One region of the Paenibacillus sp. FSL R5-0923 genome, then DNA from elsewhere that is predicted to be linked to it. Evidence: riboswitches for the same ligand, from Rfam matches in the RefSeq annotation. Region 1 holds a riboswitch; the other holds the start of a gene.
The links. Region 1 has a riboswitch for cyclic di-GMP ahead of MKX35_RS26945 (bifunctional diguanylate cyclase/phosphodiesterase). Riboswitches for the same ligand answer to the same signal wherever they lie in the genome.

Region 1 (7,433 bases):
AATGGATTACATGAAATTGGCCGTAGATGCAACGATCGAGGGTATGAACAAGAAATTTGGAGGCCCGTTTGGTGCAACGATTGTCCGAGGCGATGAGGTGATTGCAGCGGTTAGCAATACAATGATGAGAGACACGGATCCTTCCGCACATGCGGAAATGGTAGCTATCCGAGAAGCTTGCAAAAAGCTAGACACGATGGACTTATCGGATTGTGTAATTTATGCCACATGTGAACCGTGTCCGATGTGTATGGGCGCTATTATTTGGTCAGGTGTTAAGGAAGTTCATTATTGCAGCACAAGAGATGATGCGAAAGAGCATGGCTTCTCTGACATTCACCTTCGCGAATATTTTGTGGGTCATGATGAGAGTGTTGTTAATATGATTAAAGTGGAAGCTAGAGAAGATTGCGATCATTTATGGACGCATTTCCACGAATTAAACAAGAAATAATTCATGCGGTCTCCTATATTTTCCGGCACTATTTTAGTGCCGGATTTTCCTGTTCTTCTACAGACCTACTCAGCAAGATGAAGCTGAAGGAAATCAATCACCTGATGAAGAGCTTTTTGCACAACAGGGTTATCGAAATCTTTTTCAAATACATGCTCTCCGTTTGGAATAGTAATAAGCTTTGCCGGTACTCCTTTTTTCACTAGCGCAGCTCTCATGAATACCGATTGTTCATACGGCACATCTACATCGTTCGTTCCGTGCAGTAACAATGTAGGAGGAAATTCCTTAGTTACATGATGAATAGGACAGAATTTGAGAAGTTCTTCCTTATGTAGAGAAGGATTCAAGCCCGTAACTTCTTCAATCCAACGACCGGATTGTCTTGCATATAAATAGAGAAGAAAACGCTCGTCTACGCTTGCGCTCGTAATGATTTGATCGGACACTGAACCTTTTGCAATCTCCATGGAGACGATATCCTTTTCACAATAGAATTTACTTGGTTCGAGTGCCCATGGAGCGCTAATATCGCCATATCCATAGAAGGAGACAATCGCACGTGGCTTATGGGTAAACATTCCTGTGCTTAGTGCAAGGAAACCACCTGCTGAGCTTCCCACTACAGCGATCCTCGAGGGGTCAATGGAGAATTGTTTTGGTCCTTCATTCACTAACCATAGAAGGCCATCTTGGACATCTTCAAGGATGTCAGAAAGTGTTGATCTAGGAGCTAATCTATAATCAATTGAAAATAGCGCAAAGCCATTATTAGTGTAAAGTTGTATCATTTCCTCGGATAGATCTTCTCGATCACCCCAAAGTAGGCCGCCTCCGTGAATGTAAACAATAGCAGGGGCTTGGGGACGTTTTGTTTCATAAAAATCAGCTTTAATTGTAAATGAGTCATTTTCTTTAAAAATAATGGTCTTCTTCATAGCTATCCATTACACCTCATCAAGTAAGTAATTTTTAAAGACTAGCAATACCTCTATTGTATATCATTCACGAATTTTGATGAAACCATAATCATGAATACCCAGGATTGGAGATACTGTCATGGATAGAAAGAGAAGATATCAGGCTTTATTTGATAATATTAATCAATATAACTCGGGTGAGAAGGGCATCACTAGAATTGCCTATACAAATGAAGAGCAGACATGTACGAGTGCTTTTATGCGGATGTGTAAGGCTGAAAATTTAGATATCCGGATGGATCATTGCGGGAATGTGATTGCTAGAAGGAATGGGAAGATAGAAGGGCTCCCACCCGTTGTAATGGGCTCTCACTTGGATACGGTATATCAAGGTGGGAAGTACGATGGGGTAGTAGGTGTAACGGCTGCTTTGGAAGTGATCAAACGTCTAAACGAAAAAGGGATTGAAACGGATCATCCGATCGAAATTATCTCATTTGCCTGTGAAGAATCCTCGCGTTTTGGTATTTCAACAGTAGGCAGCAAAATAATGTCAGGGTTATTTCAGAAGGAGAAATATAGATCTTTGAAGGACAAAGACGGTATTACCATGGAAAAGGCATTTTCGCTATGTGCACTGGATTATAACAGTATTGATCAGGCGAGTAGAGAGAATGAAGAATTAAAAGCGTTTTTTGAATTACATATTGAGCAAGGTCCTGTCTTAATAAACAATAATAAAAGAATTGGAATTGTGACTGGAATTGCTGCACCCGTGAGGCTTCATATTCAAATATCAGGGAAGGCATCCCACTCAGGAACGACACCTATGAATATGAGAAAAGATGCTTTTCTGGGTGCCTCAGAAATAGCACTTGAGCTTGAGAAAGCAGCCAAACTCGAACAAGAATTTGGAACGGTTGCGACGCTAGGGGTGATAGATATCTTGAATGGCGCTATGAACGTGGTTCCGGGAGAGGTAGAAATTAAAATTGATATCAGATCTACTTCAGTGGCATCCAGGCAACGTGTGTTAGACCATTTGTATCAAACAATATCCTTAGTACAAGAAAATAGACAACTTGTAATTGAGAGTACGGAAATTATTTCGGAGGAACCCGTCCTATTATCTGATGAGATCAGTCAGGTTCTAGAATCCATTTGTGAAGAGAAAGGGATATCGAGTCAACGGATGATTAGTGGGGCAGGGCATGATGCCATGAACATGAACAAACTTTGCCCAGTAGGGCTTATCTTTGTTCCTTCTATAGATGGACTTAGTCATCATCCTAATGAATATACAGACTTGGATGATATCATTATGGGGATTGATATTTTAGAAGAAGCTGTTCTTCGTTATGCGTTTGTAAGATAAACATAATTCGTGTTGAGAAGTAAGTCCCAATGTGACATATTTAAATGTTGCATTGGGCTTTAGTATCTAATTTTATAATTGTTCGCAGAATTGTTGCTTTACATTAATAAATATTATATTAAAGTTAACATTGATATTTGTGAAAATTTTCCCATGGGAAAATTGAAATTTACTACGGAAATAGGTCTTTTGGAGGCAACCTATTATTAATAGAGTATTTATGACTAATAATAGTTAAAACAGAATATTGGTAAACCTATTGAAAAGTAGGGACACAAAGCCATAGGGTCTAAATCTACATATAGATATGACAGCCGGTTGCATGCAGTTGGAGTTTCTTGATCTTATTTTTTGATGCATATGCAGCCGTTATCATTCTGATAGCGGCTTTTTTTAATTCGTTTTCTAATAAAAACGTAATAAATCGGAAAAAGGATGATAGTACATGGATCAAACACAACCACTGAGAGTATGGAGAATGATAGGCCTCGTCATAATGGCAACGTTGATATTTTGGGGGTGCTCTTACTATTTCATAAAATGTACTGCTAACTCTTATGAGCAAGAAGCGGTTGCTGCTACATCAGAAGCTACGATACATGCGAGTAGATCGATTGGAAATATGATACAGGGTGGATTAGATTCATTAGATGGAATTGCTGATTCTATTTCGGAAATCAATTATATGGATTGGGATAAGACCAAAAAATATCTGCATCACTTTGATAAAAAATATAATTTTATTCGAATTAGCATCAACAGCCCAGATGGTAAAGCTTATGCATCAGATGGGACGATGTTTGATGTATCAGATGAAGTAGGATTCCAAAAAGCTCTGCAGGGTATTAGCAGTATTTCTGATCCATTCTTAGATAAGATCTCCAATAAAGAAATTATCACGATCAATAGTCCACTTAAGTTTAAAGGTGAAGTGAAGGGTGCTTTATCTGCCAGCAAATATACACAGGATCTTTATGATGCTCTTGCAGTTTCCTTCTTTAAAGGTCATGGTTATTCTCAAATCATTGATCAAAAGGGACAAGTCATTATCAAATCGAAGAATCTCGAAGAGGATAAGTCAATTGATAACATATTCGAAAGTATAAGTATTGATTCTAGAAATAAGAAACAACTGCAAATCTTTAAAGAGAACATAACCGCAAAAAAATCTGGAGTAGGAATATTTTGGATTAACGGAGATAGCAAAATGGTTGGCTATTCTGGCATCCAGGGGGTTGAGGACTGGTATATTCTCTCCGTGATACCGAAAGATGTGATCATGGCCAAAGCGTCTCAAATGAGTCAGGCGACTTTTTTATTATGTGTAATCATGTTTGTCTTATTATTGATCATATTTGTTAACATTCTATTAAATAAGAGCAAAATTAGGAAACAGATGGAGAGGATTGCCTTTGAGGATGAGTTAACACATCTTCCTAGAACGAATAAATTTGTTATAGATGCTCAGTATTTACTTAAAGAGAAACCGAATACAAAGTTTGCTGTGTTGCAATTTGATATTGAACAATTTAAATACATAAATGAAATTGTCGGTTTTCATGAAGGAAATAGCATTTTGATTCAAGTGGCTAATAGCTTAACAGCAAACACATTAGACGAGGATGTCATTGGACGCTTAGGGGGTGATCGTTTTATTCTTTTCACTTCGTATGACAATAAGGCGGAATTATTCATCCGTATACAAGTACTTACTGAACAAATGAGCGACTATACGTTTGGAAATGAAGAAGGTTTTAGGCTAGTGATTAATTGTGGAATTTACTGTATAGATGATCGTCAGAGCGATATCCTCACATGTATTGACCGAGCAGGAATCGCTTGTAAGTCCATTAAAGGTGGATACAAGAGCTCATGCACTTTCTTTGACGAACAATTGCTATTGCAGATACACGAAGAGCAAGACATCGTAAGAAAGATGGATGCTGCCATGACAAATGGTGAATTTATAGTATATTTACAACCGAAAATGGATCTGCGAGTGAACAGTTTTCATGGCGCTGAGGCATTGGTTCGATGGAATGATCCTCAGAAGGGACTTATATCTCCTGCAGTATTTATCCCCATATTTGAGAGGAATCGCTTTATCGTGAAATTAGATTTAATGGTGTTTAAATCAGTATGTATCATGTTGAGTAAATGGATCCAGGAAGGAATCCAGCCACTTCCGATTTCAGTGAATATATCGCTTATAACCCTATATCATAATGATTTCCTGCTCCATTTGACGAATATTATTAACAGGTACCAGGTACCTGCTAGATTGATAGAGTTAGAGCTGACCGAGTCTATTGTATTCCAAAATTTAGAGTTTGTTAGAGATATTTTGTTGGAGTTGAAACGTAAAGGATTTTCCATAGCTATCGATGATTTTGGGACAGGTTATAGTTCCTTAAATGTATTGCAATATTTCCCTGCTGATGTCATTAAGTTAGACAGGGCTTTTCTGATGAGTAAGTCAAATGATGAGACAGGGAAGATAGTAATTGCCAGTATGGTCAAGCTAGCTAGGGATTTAAATATGAAAGTTGTGGCAGAGGGAGTTGAGACAGAGGCGCAAATTGATTTTTTGAAACAAATAGATTGTGAAATCGCTCAAGGTTATTATTTCGCGAAACCAATGCCAGTAGCAGAATATGAAAGCTTAATTAAAAGTACATAGGGAGTGCAAAGCATGAGGAAAATGAGAAATTGGACTATCGTAGGCAAAATTACTGTTACAAATACAATATTATTGTTGGGTGCTCTGATCATTGCGATCGTTGGTAGTGTGTATTTCAGCAATATGTATGCGAACTCTAGAAGTATGTATAAGAACGATCTTACGTCAGTTTATGCACTTGGGAAATTCGAATCTAATAATCATGAAATAGTAACCTTAACGAATAAGATGATCGTTAGTCATGATCCAAGCGAACTTCAAGAGAGTTATCAGAAAGTTGTTGAGCTTCAAGCTGAAAACAATGAAATCTTGAATAAGTATGAAGAAACACGTTCCCTCCCAAACGAAAAGGAGATTTATGCTGAAGTTTTATCATTAACGAAACAGTATAGGCAAATTCAGCTTCCAATGCTTGAACAGATGCTAAATACCCCTACATATGATCCTGCTGAAGATATCATCTCTGATCTTGAAGCGTTAAATATGAAACGAAATGAAGACCTTGGAAAATTAGTTGAAATGAACTTAGGAAGTGCCCAATATGCAGATGTTCAGAATAAGAAGCTATTTCAAAAAGGACTTACGGTCAATATCATTGTTGCTTTTCTCGTTATCCTGATTTCAATCGGTTCATATTTGTCCTTGAGAAGATATTTCTCACGAGCAGTAACCATTATCCTGAACTTTTCAGAGGCGTTTGGTCGAGGAGATCTGACTCAAAGAGCTAAGTTTGATGCTGAAGATGAATTTGGTCGAATCGTGAAGTCTCTTAATCATTCGGCAGAGCAAGTACAAACCATCGTAACTAGTGCTTCTTCCTCAGCACAAGAGTTAGGTGCACTTAGCGAAGAATTATCTGCAACAGTTGAGGAAGTAAATGCTACAATGGATCAAATTTATAATTCCTCGCAAGAGGTTGCTTCTGGAAGTGAATCTTTAAGTGCTACAACAGAAGAAGTAAATGCAACAGTACAAGAGATTATCTCCAATGCAGATCTGCTAAGTGATAAGGCGGGAGTCGCACTAAATACCTCCGAAGAAATTCTGGTACAGGCAGCTTCCGCGAAGGAAAAGGCTGTAGCATCGATTCAATATGCGACAAGTTTGTATGCTGAGAAACAGAATTCCATTATGCACGCGATCGAGGCAGGGAAAGTTGTTAATGAAGTAAGAGAGATAGCTGGGTACATTTCAGAGATTGCAGCCCAAACGAATCTATTGTCCTTGAATGCTTCCATTGAAGCAGCAAGAGCTGGGGATGAGGGAAGAGGATTCGCTGTAGTTGCTAATGAAGTACGCAAACTTGCTCTACAGTCGGAGGAGTCGGTGGGGAAGATTCAGAAAATGACACTGCTAGTGGAAGATGCTTTTGAGAATGTGTCCTTTCAATCACAAGCGCTGCTGGATTTTATCGATTCGACGGTGATAAGTGATTATGAGAGTTTCGAGCAAGTAAGTATGCAATATAAAAATGATGCCGATATGTTTCATGAGATCACAGGTGAAATGGTATCTTCAATGCACGGACTGAAGCTATCAATGGCAGAGGTAGATCAAGCGATGACGAATGTTGCCGCAGTATCTCAACAGTCTGCGGACAATGTAAGTGGCATTCGAAATCACATTTCAGATACATTACAAGCGTTTGAAGATGTGGCTGCTTCTTCTGAGCACCAGGCGAATATTGCGGAAATGATGAATGAGACGGTTGGTAAATTTGTGATCGAGTAAGCACCAAAACAAAACAGCCTTGTTCAGGATATCTATTTACATACTGAACAAGGCTGTTATCTTTTATAGTGTTTTGTTGACAACAACAAAGGAGTGTGTTAAATTTATCTTAAGTTAAAGATAATTAATGTAAAGATAATTTGTGAGATACATGTAATCGAATGTTGGAAAGATATTTTTTTTGGTAGATATCTTAACATTAAGATAATTCAATTAATCTTTCTTGATCTAGGGAATTATATTACAAAATCAAACTAAACTTTAGGAGTGTAT
Region 2 (7,433 bases), on a different contig from region 1:
GTTGCTAAAAGATGTTCTAAAACGCAAATTCGTTTCGGTATCCAGTTTTCAAGGATCAAGTCTTACTGAGAGCTTAAACTCTCAAAACTGAGCAACGAGTGAGTTGTGGAAGCTTAGCTTCCGATTTGAATGTCTTCATTGCAGAAGACGATTCTCCATAGAAAGGAGGTGATCCAGCCGCACCTTCCGATACGGCTACCTTGTTACGACTTCACCCCAATCATCTACCCCACCTTCGGCGGCTGGCTCCCTTGCGGGTTACCCCACCGACTTCGGGTGTTGTAAACTCTCGTGGTGTGACGGGCGGTGTGTACAAGACCCGGGAACGTATTCACCGCGGCATGCTGATCCGCGATTACTAGCAATTCCGACTTCATGCAGGCGAGTTGCAGCCTGCAATCCGAACTGAGACCGGCTTTGATGGGATTGGCTTCACCTCGCGGCTTCGCTTCCCGTTGTACCGGCCATTGTAGTACGTGTGTAGCCCAGGTCATAAGGGGCATGATGATTTGACGTCATCCCCACCTTCCTCCGGTTTGTCACCGGCAGTCACTCTAGAGTGCCCAGCCTTACCTGCTGGCAACTAAAGTTAAGGGTTGCGCTCGTTGCGGGACTTAACCCAACATCTCACGACACGAGCTGACGACAACCATGCACCACCTGTCTCCTCTGTCCCGAAGGCCGCCACTATCTCTAGTGGATTCAGAGGGATGTCAAGACCTGGTAAGGTTCTTCGCGTTGCTTCGAATTAAACCACATACTCCACTGCTTGTGCGGGTCCCCGTCAATTCCTTTGAGTTTCAGTCTTGCGACCGTACTCCCCAGGCGGAGTGCTTACTGTGTTAACTTCGGCACCAAGGGTATCGAAACCCCTAACACCTAGCACTCATCGTTTACGGCGTGGACTACCAGGGTATCTAATCCTGTTTGCTCCCCACGCTTTCGCGCCTCAGCGTCAGTTACAGCCCAGAAAGTCGCCTTCGCCACTGGTGTTCCTCCACATATCTACGCATTTCACCGCTACACGTGGAATTCCACTTTCCTCTTCTGTACTCAAGTCACCCAGTTTCCAGTGCGACCTCAGGTTGAGCCCAAGGTTTAAACACCAGACTTAAATGACCGCCTGCGCGCGCTTTACGCCCAATAATTCCGGACAACGCTTGCCCCCTACGTATTACCGCGGCTGCTGGCACGTAGTTAGCCGGGGCTTTCTTCTCAGGTACCGTCACTCCGATAGCAGTTACTCTACCGGACGTTCTTCCCTGGCAACAGAGCTTTACGATCCGAAAACCTTCATCACTCACGCGGCGTTGCTCCGTCAGACTTTCGTCCATTGCGGAAGATTCCCTACTGCTGCCTCCCGTAGGAGTCTGGGCCGTGTCTCAGTCCCAGTGTGGCCGTTCACCCTCTCAGGTCGGCTACGCATCGTCGCCTTGGTGGGCCGTTACCCCACCAACTAGCTAATGCGCCGCAGGCCCATCCCTCAGTGACAGATTGCTCCGTCTTTCATTCTTTCTTCAGGAGAAAAAAGAAATTATCCGGTATTAGCTACCGTTTCCGGTAGTTATCCCAGTCTAAGGGGCAGGTTGCCTACGTGTTACTCACCCGTCCGCCGCTAAGTCATTTTGAAAGCAAGCTTTCAAAATAACTCCGCTCGACTTGCATGTATTAGGCACGCCGCCAGCGTTCGTCCTGAGCCAGGATCAAACTCTCCAATTAGTATTGAAAAGAGCGATATGCTCATTTTGAAACATCTGACGAGAAAATTAATTCTCTAATTTTGGATTTCACTTTCGTGATTTCCTACTCACTCGTTGTTCAGTTTTCAAAGATCAAGTTCTCGTTGGCGCCGTTTAATGTCTCAGCAGCAACTCTTATAATATATCATGTTGTTCTCAGTAATGCAAGCTTTATTTTTCGAAAGCCGTTTATATAACTCTCTCAAACATTGCCTGTACGCTGTCTAACAACGCTTAACTATAATAACCTATCTATTCATAGAAAAGCAACCCCTAATAGAAAAATAAACAACTAGCTTAATAATTAAGCTGGTTGTTTATTTAATAGAGTTATGAATCTAGCGATGCAAATTAATAGTATTTTGCTGCAGTATACTTACTTGAAGCCTTAATAAAATCCGTATTCTTCTTACTCTTCGCTGACGATGCATCTACCGTTGTATCAATAGTAACCCATTTCCCATCCATCAACACTTCATTCCATGCATGGTATTGCGTAACGTAGCTAGTATTCCCCATCACCAATTTAGCAGGCACATCTACACTACGCAGCATTGCGGCAAAAAGAGAAGCATAGTCATAGCAGATTCCTTTTTTAGTATTCAAAGTGTTGTTAATGTTCGGAATGTAATCTGTTGTTACGTTATTAGCAAGAGAATAATCGTATTGTACATTAGCAACTACATAGTTATAGATTGCCTTAACTTTCTCTTCATCTGTTGTTTTGCCTTTTGTAAGCTCTTTGGCCTTAAGGATCGCTTTATCAGAAGAACTCCATTTCACATTCTGTACGGAGCCCAAATATACGGAATTCGAGTCACTCATGGTTACGTCTACTACTTCGGAATATAACGCTTTGTATTTATTGCCGGTTGTGTTCTCAAGAACAGAAACCTTATAAGTACCATTACCTTGTTGTAAAGGGAAGTCCTCAGCTTGTCCAGAAGCATATAAGTTATATGTATAGCTGCTGTTGTCTTTAGTGATCATGAGTTTGATTCTTTTATCTTTCGGAATATCATAGTTAATTCCAATAACACCTTGAGCCACTTTCGATGTAATCAACCAGCTTGCATCTACACTTGCGGCTTGAGCTGTGCTTACCGGAACCGCAGTAATCAGTACGAACAGCGCCACCATCATAAAATAAACCTTTTTCACGGATAAAACCCCTTTCGGTAGCTGGCTGCCATCCTTTCGGGAAGGCCCTTTAGCTTTGCGTCCCTACCTTTCGATAGGTTTGCCGTTATCGTATAAGCTCTATCTGTTCTAATTTCACTAGACAAATTAACAGAATCAGTCCAAGTAGAAATATGAATCTAAGATTCTTATATATTTTATAAAAACAAAAAAAGCCTCTTCATTCGGTAACTGGCTGCCATCCTTACGGGAAGGCCCTTTAGCTTTGCGTCCCTACCTTTCGATAGGTTTGCCGTTTATCGTGTTTAGCTTTTATAGTCTTATACTACCATATTTATCCTCGTAAACAAGAACAAAATTGCTAGATTTACTATTATTTTATAGTTATTTCTCTGTATTTGAATTCTCTTGTTATTTCTCGTCAACGATTAGGAAAGCTTGGCATGAACAATCAAACGATGTGTAGGATCTACTAGTGGGTCACACGTAATTAGAGTAAGAATTTTATCTTTGTTATTCCCGTCTAGAACAGACACATCACTAGGAAGTACAACAGAAATATCATAAACCTCGTAATTATAAGTCTGATCGCTAGTCTTTACCGTAATCGTATCCCCAATCACAACCTCATTCAGCCTGTTAAACAATCTGCCCGTAGTTCTAGCTCTATGTGCAGCTATTGCGGCGTTCCCTATTTCTCCTATTGGAGTTGTTTCTTTCATATGGGCCGCGGCATGCTTCATATTCGCTTTAGTAGCCCCTTCTAATACAGGCAGCTTCAGATCGATCTTATCGATCTCAATTAATGCGATAACTTTGCCACCCACTTCAATTTCCGGTTCCGGCTTTTCTGTTTCTTGCGGCTGTGCTTGTGCATCTAGAGCTGATTCCTCCGCTAGTAGCTGAGTGACCTCGGCATATCTGCTCTTCAGATCAGGTGGTGGAGTACTTTCACTGGTGCTCAGTTCAGCCGATTCTAATAGCTTATCCTGCTGCCAGTCGTTATACCATTCGTTAGCTTTTGGATAGAGCATGATAAGGATCCCCGCCAGTATGAGCACATACGAGAATTTACGCATGATTTTCACCTCCGTAGATTGTTCTACTGAACTTTAGAATACCCATTTACGACTTCCGAAGAAGTTAATGATCACCGTCACAAACGTTACTAATACCTTAGAGATCAACACTTGAATGCCTAGTTTGTCAGTCAACAGATGCATTAGCAACAGCGATATTCCGAGTACTACCAGATTCAGTACGATAAACTTCAGCAACTGCGTCTTATCAAAACCCTCTTTATTGCCACGATCACGATCCTTGAAGGTTACTTTTTTATTCAAAATAAAGCTGTTCGCTGTCCCTGCACTATAAGAAATCACCTGTGCCAACGCATATACCATCCCAAATGAGTTCAGTAATGTGAAGATTACGAAATCAATGAGGGTATTTACCAAACCTACAGCATTAAATTTGAGAAACTGTATGAAAGCAGTCCGAAAGTTCTTATCTGACATCTTTGTAATCCTTCCGGCGATCCACTTCTTCTTCGTTACGATATCCTATAGTCTCACTGACAATATACAACGGTCTATCCTTAGACTCGTCATAAATCCGTCCAATATACTCACCGATTACACCTAGCAGCATCAGAACGATACCGTTAAAGAGCAAATTGACCCCTACAATGGAAGCCCAACCTGGAACCGTCCATGAGGTGAAAAAGATTCTTTGAAACAATACGAAGAATAAATAGAGAAAACTGGAGAAGGAAAGAAAGAATCCGACATACGTAGCAATCTTAAGTGGTTTATGCGAAAAGGAAGTGATCCCATCCAGCGCAAAACGAATCATTTTCTTAAGAGGATACTTAGTTTCTCCTGCAAATCGTTCTTCCCGCTCATATTCCACCATCGTCTGCTTGAAGCCGACCCAGCTCACTAAACCTCTGACATACCGATTTTTTTCCTTGAGACCTCGCAAGACATCACATACCTTACGATCAATAAGACGAAAATCACCTGTGTCCGTGGGAATGTCTACACTTGTCATGCTGCTGAGCAATCGATAAAAGATCTTGGCCGTTACCTTTTTGAACATCGTTTCTCCACGGCGCTTCAGCCGCTTCGCATACACAACGTCATAGCCCTCTTTCCACTTCTCGATCATTTGCAAAATGACCTCCGGTGGATCTTGAAGGTCAGCGTCAATAACAACAACCGCTTGACCTTCGGCATAGTCCATGCCAGCTGTAATCGCTACCTGATGTCCGAAATTACGCGAGAAATCAATTAGCTTGACGCATTCATCCCGATCACTGATCTCCCGAATCATCTGGGCCGAACGATCACGACTTCCGTCATTAACGAAGACTAGCTCATAAGTATCGCCGCATTCGTCCATTACTTTTTTCAAACGTTCGTAAGTAACGCTAATTACTTGCTCCTCATTGAACATGGGTACAATTACACTATATCTGGCTTTCACCTTTATTCCTCCTAAAAGCTTTATGGAGCGTTACATCTTTCTGTACTTCATAATAACGCTGTAAGCATAAACTTATTGTTATAGATATTTTAAAAAAATCTTAGAAAACCCAAGATGGGAACCAACGCAGCATATTCTTCACATAATCTCCGCTTACCTGCATCCCTGACAGGACAGGGTAGAACGCGACAAAGAGCAGTAAAGCAACAGCCACATAGACATAACTAACATAACGAGCCTCAGGATATTTGCTATCTAGCAACTTCATTATATATACAATACCAAGAATCATAAAAGGCACCATAGCAAAATAATGGTAGATAAAGGTTTCCCTTGGGACAAGCATCCACGGAACATATTGTGAGAAAAAGGCGATCCATATCATATAAAGGGTCTTATCTTTGCGTTTCAGTGTAATCCACAGTGTTGCCAGCATTGCGAAAATCCCCGTCCACCAGATAAGCGGATTCCCCATAGTCACTATACTGCTGACCTGACCTTGCGGCAATCCCTCACTGCCACTGAAGAACCAGACAGGTCTCTTCATAAACGGCCATTGCCACCAGGAGGAAGCAAAAGGATGTGTAGCTACAAGCTGACTGTGATAGTTGTACATGTTCTTTTGGGAATCAATCAAGCCTTTTATAGTAAAGCCCTCTGCGGATGCAGATAAACCCGGAACAAAAGATAAACTATAAATAATGACCGGTATGATTACGAAGAATGCAACACAACTAGCTAGCGTAATAATGGTATTTTTCCAGAACGAATTTACAGCTTCGCCACAGGTACCTAGCAGTTGCTTGTCTTTGATCTTGCCTTCCGCGAGCAAACGTCCCGATGCTTGGTATTCTCTGTAGCGCTCGAAGAGCGAGATAGCTAGCATAATGGCCAGCCCAGCTCCTCCGTACAGTACAATCCACTTGGAGGCGACACCAATTCCGAAGAATAAACCGGACCAGAATAACGGAATTAGCGTTTTTCTTAAGGGCTGACTGAAGAAATTCATAGTGTAATATCGCTGCATGAAATAAAACATTAACATGATGAAGAATACTCCGTATACATCGATCGTAGAGATTCTTGTTTGTGTGAAATGCATGAAATCCAGTGCGAACAATCCAGCTGCAAGTGCTGCGTATTTACTCTTTTTAAAGAGACGTAGTGCCATTACATAAATGAGAGGCAGCATGGCAATCCCGAACAATGTTCCGATAATACGCCAGCCGAAAGGATTGACTCCAAACAGTTCCATCCCTACTGCGATCAATAGCTTGCCTAGTGGTGGATGCGTGTTCTCATAAGGCACAATCCCGTGTGTATATTCATAAGCTGTCCGTGCATGGTAGATCTCGTCAAAATAAGTGCTATTCATAAAGTTAGAATATTCAGGGATGAGCGACTGCTCGTCAAAAAGATTGGCAGGTTCTCCTCTTTTAGCGACTGCACTAGCATCCGGTGTAACACCGGCTATAGGAAGAGGTACTCTTTCGCCTCCCTGCTCATAGAAGGCCATTTCATTTAAAGTGAACCCTGGAGAGGTGACTGTAAACTTCACGTATCTTGCTGCAACGTTCAGAGGTTGGCTTTTCCAGATGAAGACATTCCCAACATCCTCGCTTACATCCAGCGGACTACTCCAGACCTCAGGGGATTCACTGAATTCGAGCTTAAACTTCCCGGTACCTACGCCACCGAAGATATTCACGCGTTCCAATTGTTTACTCTGTCCTAGATCTACATAGAAGCTTTCACCGCTGGCAGCTGGCTCCCACAAGGTCTCTGGAGATTTAGTAGAACCTAAATTATATAAAGCAATTGCCGCGTAAACGGCAGTAATGGCAAGAATACATATCCAATCTATACGCTTAAACTTCATCGCTCAATCTCCCTCCCTTCTGGTGCGGTCTTATTTGCTCGACGACTTTAAGGTCTTCTTCATATTTTTCTTCAGGTGTTGGTGGTGCTGGAAGAGGCTTTACTCCCCCACGAACATACACGTCATAACCAATGTAGAACATGTATAGCAATAATGACAGGTTAGCTATAGAAGTAACCAACACGATT

Region 2: linked by a shared signal. The riboswitch ahead of MKX35_RS00215 (transglutaminase-like domain-containing protein) and the one ahead of MKX35_RS26945 (bifunctional diguanylate cyclase/phosphodiesterase) in region 1 are both predicted to bind cyclic di-GMP.

Annotation. Positions count from the first base shown of each region.
Region 1 is NZ_JBBPAT010000002.1:438,033-445,465, forward strand. Features, by position in the region: gene MKX35_RS26930 (nucleoside deaminase) at 2-454, shown strand; gene MKX35_RS26935 (alpha/beta hydrolase) at 520-1,392, opposite strand; gene MKX35_RS26940 (M20 family metallo-hydrolase) at 1,514-2,749, shown strand; cyclic di-GMP riboswitch class I at 2,989-3,075, shown strand; gene MKX35_RS26945 (bifunctional diguanylate cyclase/phosphodiesterase) at 3,195-5,429, shown strand; gene MKX35_RS26950 (methyl-accepting chemotaxis protein) at 5,442-7,160, shown strand.
Region 2 is NZ_JBBPAT010000001.1:44,275-51,707, forward strand. Features, by position in the region: rRNA gene MKX35_RS00210 (16S ribosomal RNA) at 162-1,719, opposite strand; gene MKX35_RS00215 (transglutaminase-like domain-containing protein) at 2,091-2,900, opposite strand; cyclic di-GMP riboswitch class I at 2,914-2,994, opposite strand; cyclic di-GMP riboswitch class I at 3,103-3,183, opposite strand; gene MKX35_RS00220 (class D sortase) at 3,308-3,958, opposite strand; gene MKX35_RS00225 (GtrA family protein) at 3,992-4,396, opposite strand; gene MKX35_RS00230 (glycosyltransferase family 2 protein) at 4,386-5,366, opposite strand; gene MKX35_RS00235 (phospholipid carrier-dependent glycosyltransferase) at 5,467-7,245, opposite strand; gene MKX35_RS00240 (glycosyltransferase 87 family protein) at 7,235-7,433, opposite strand, start outside.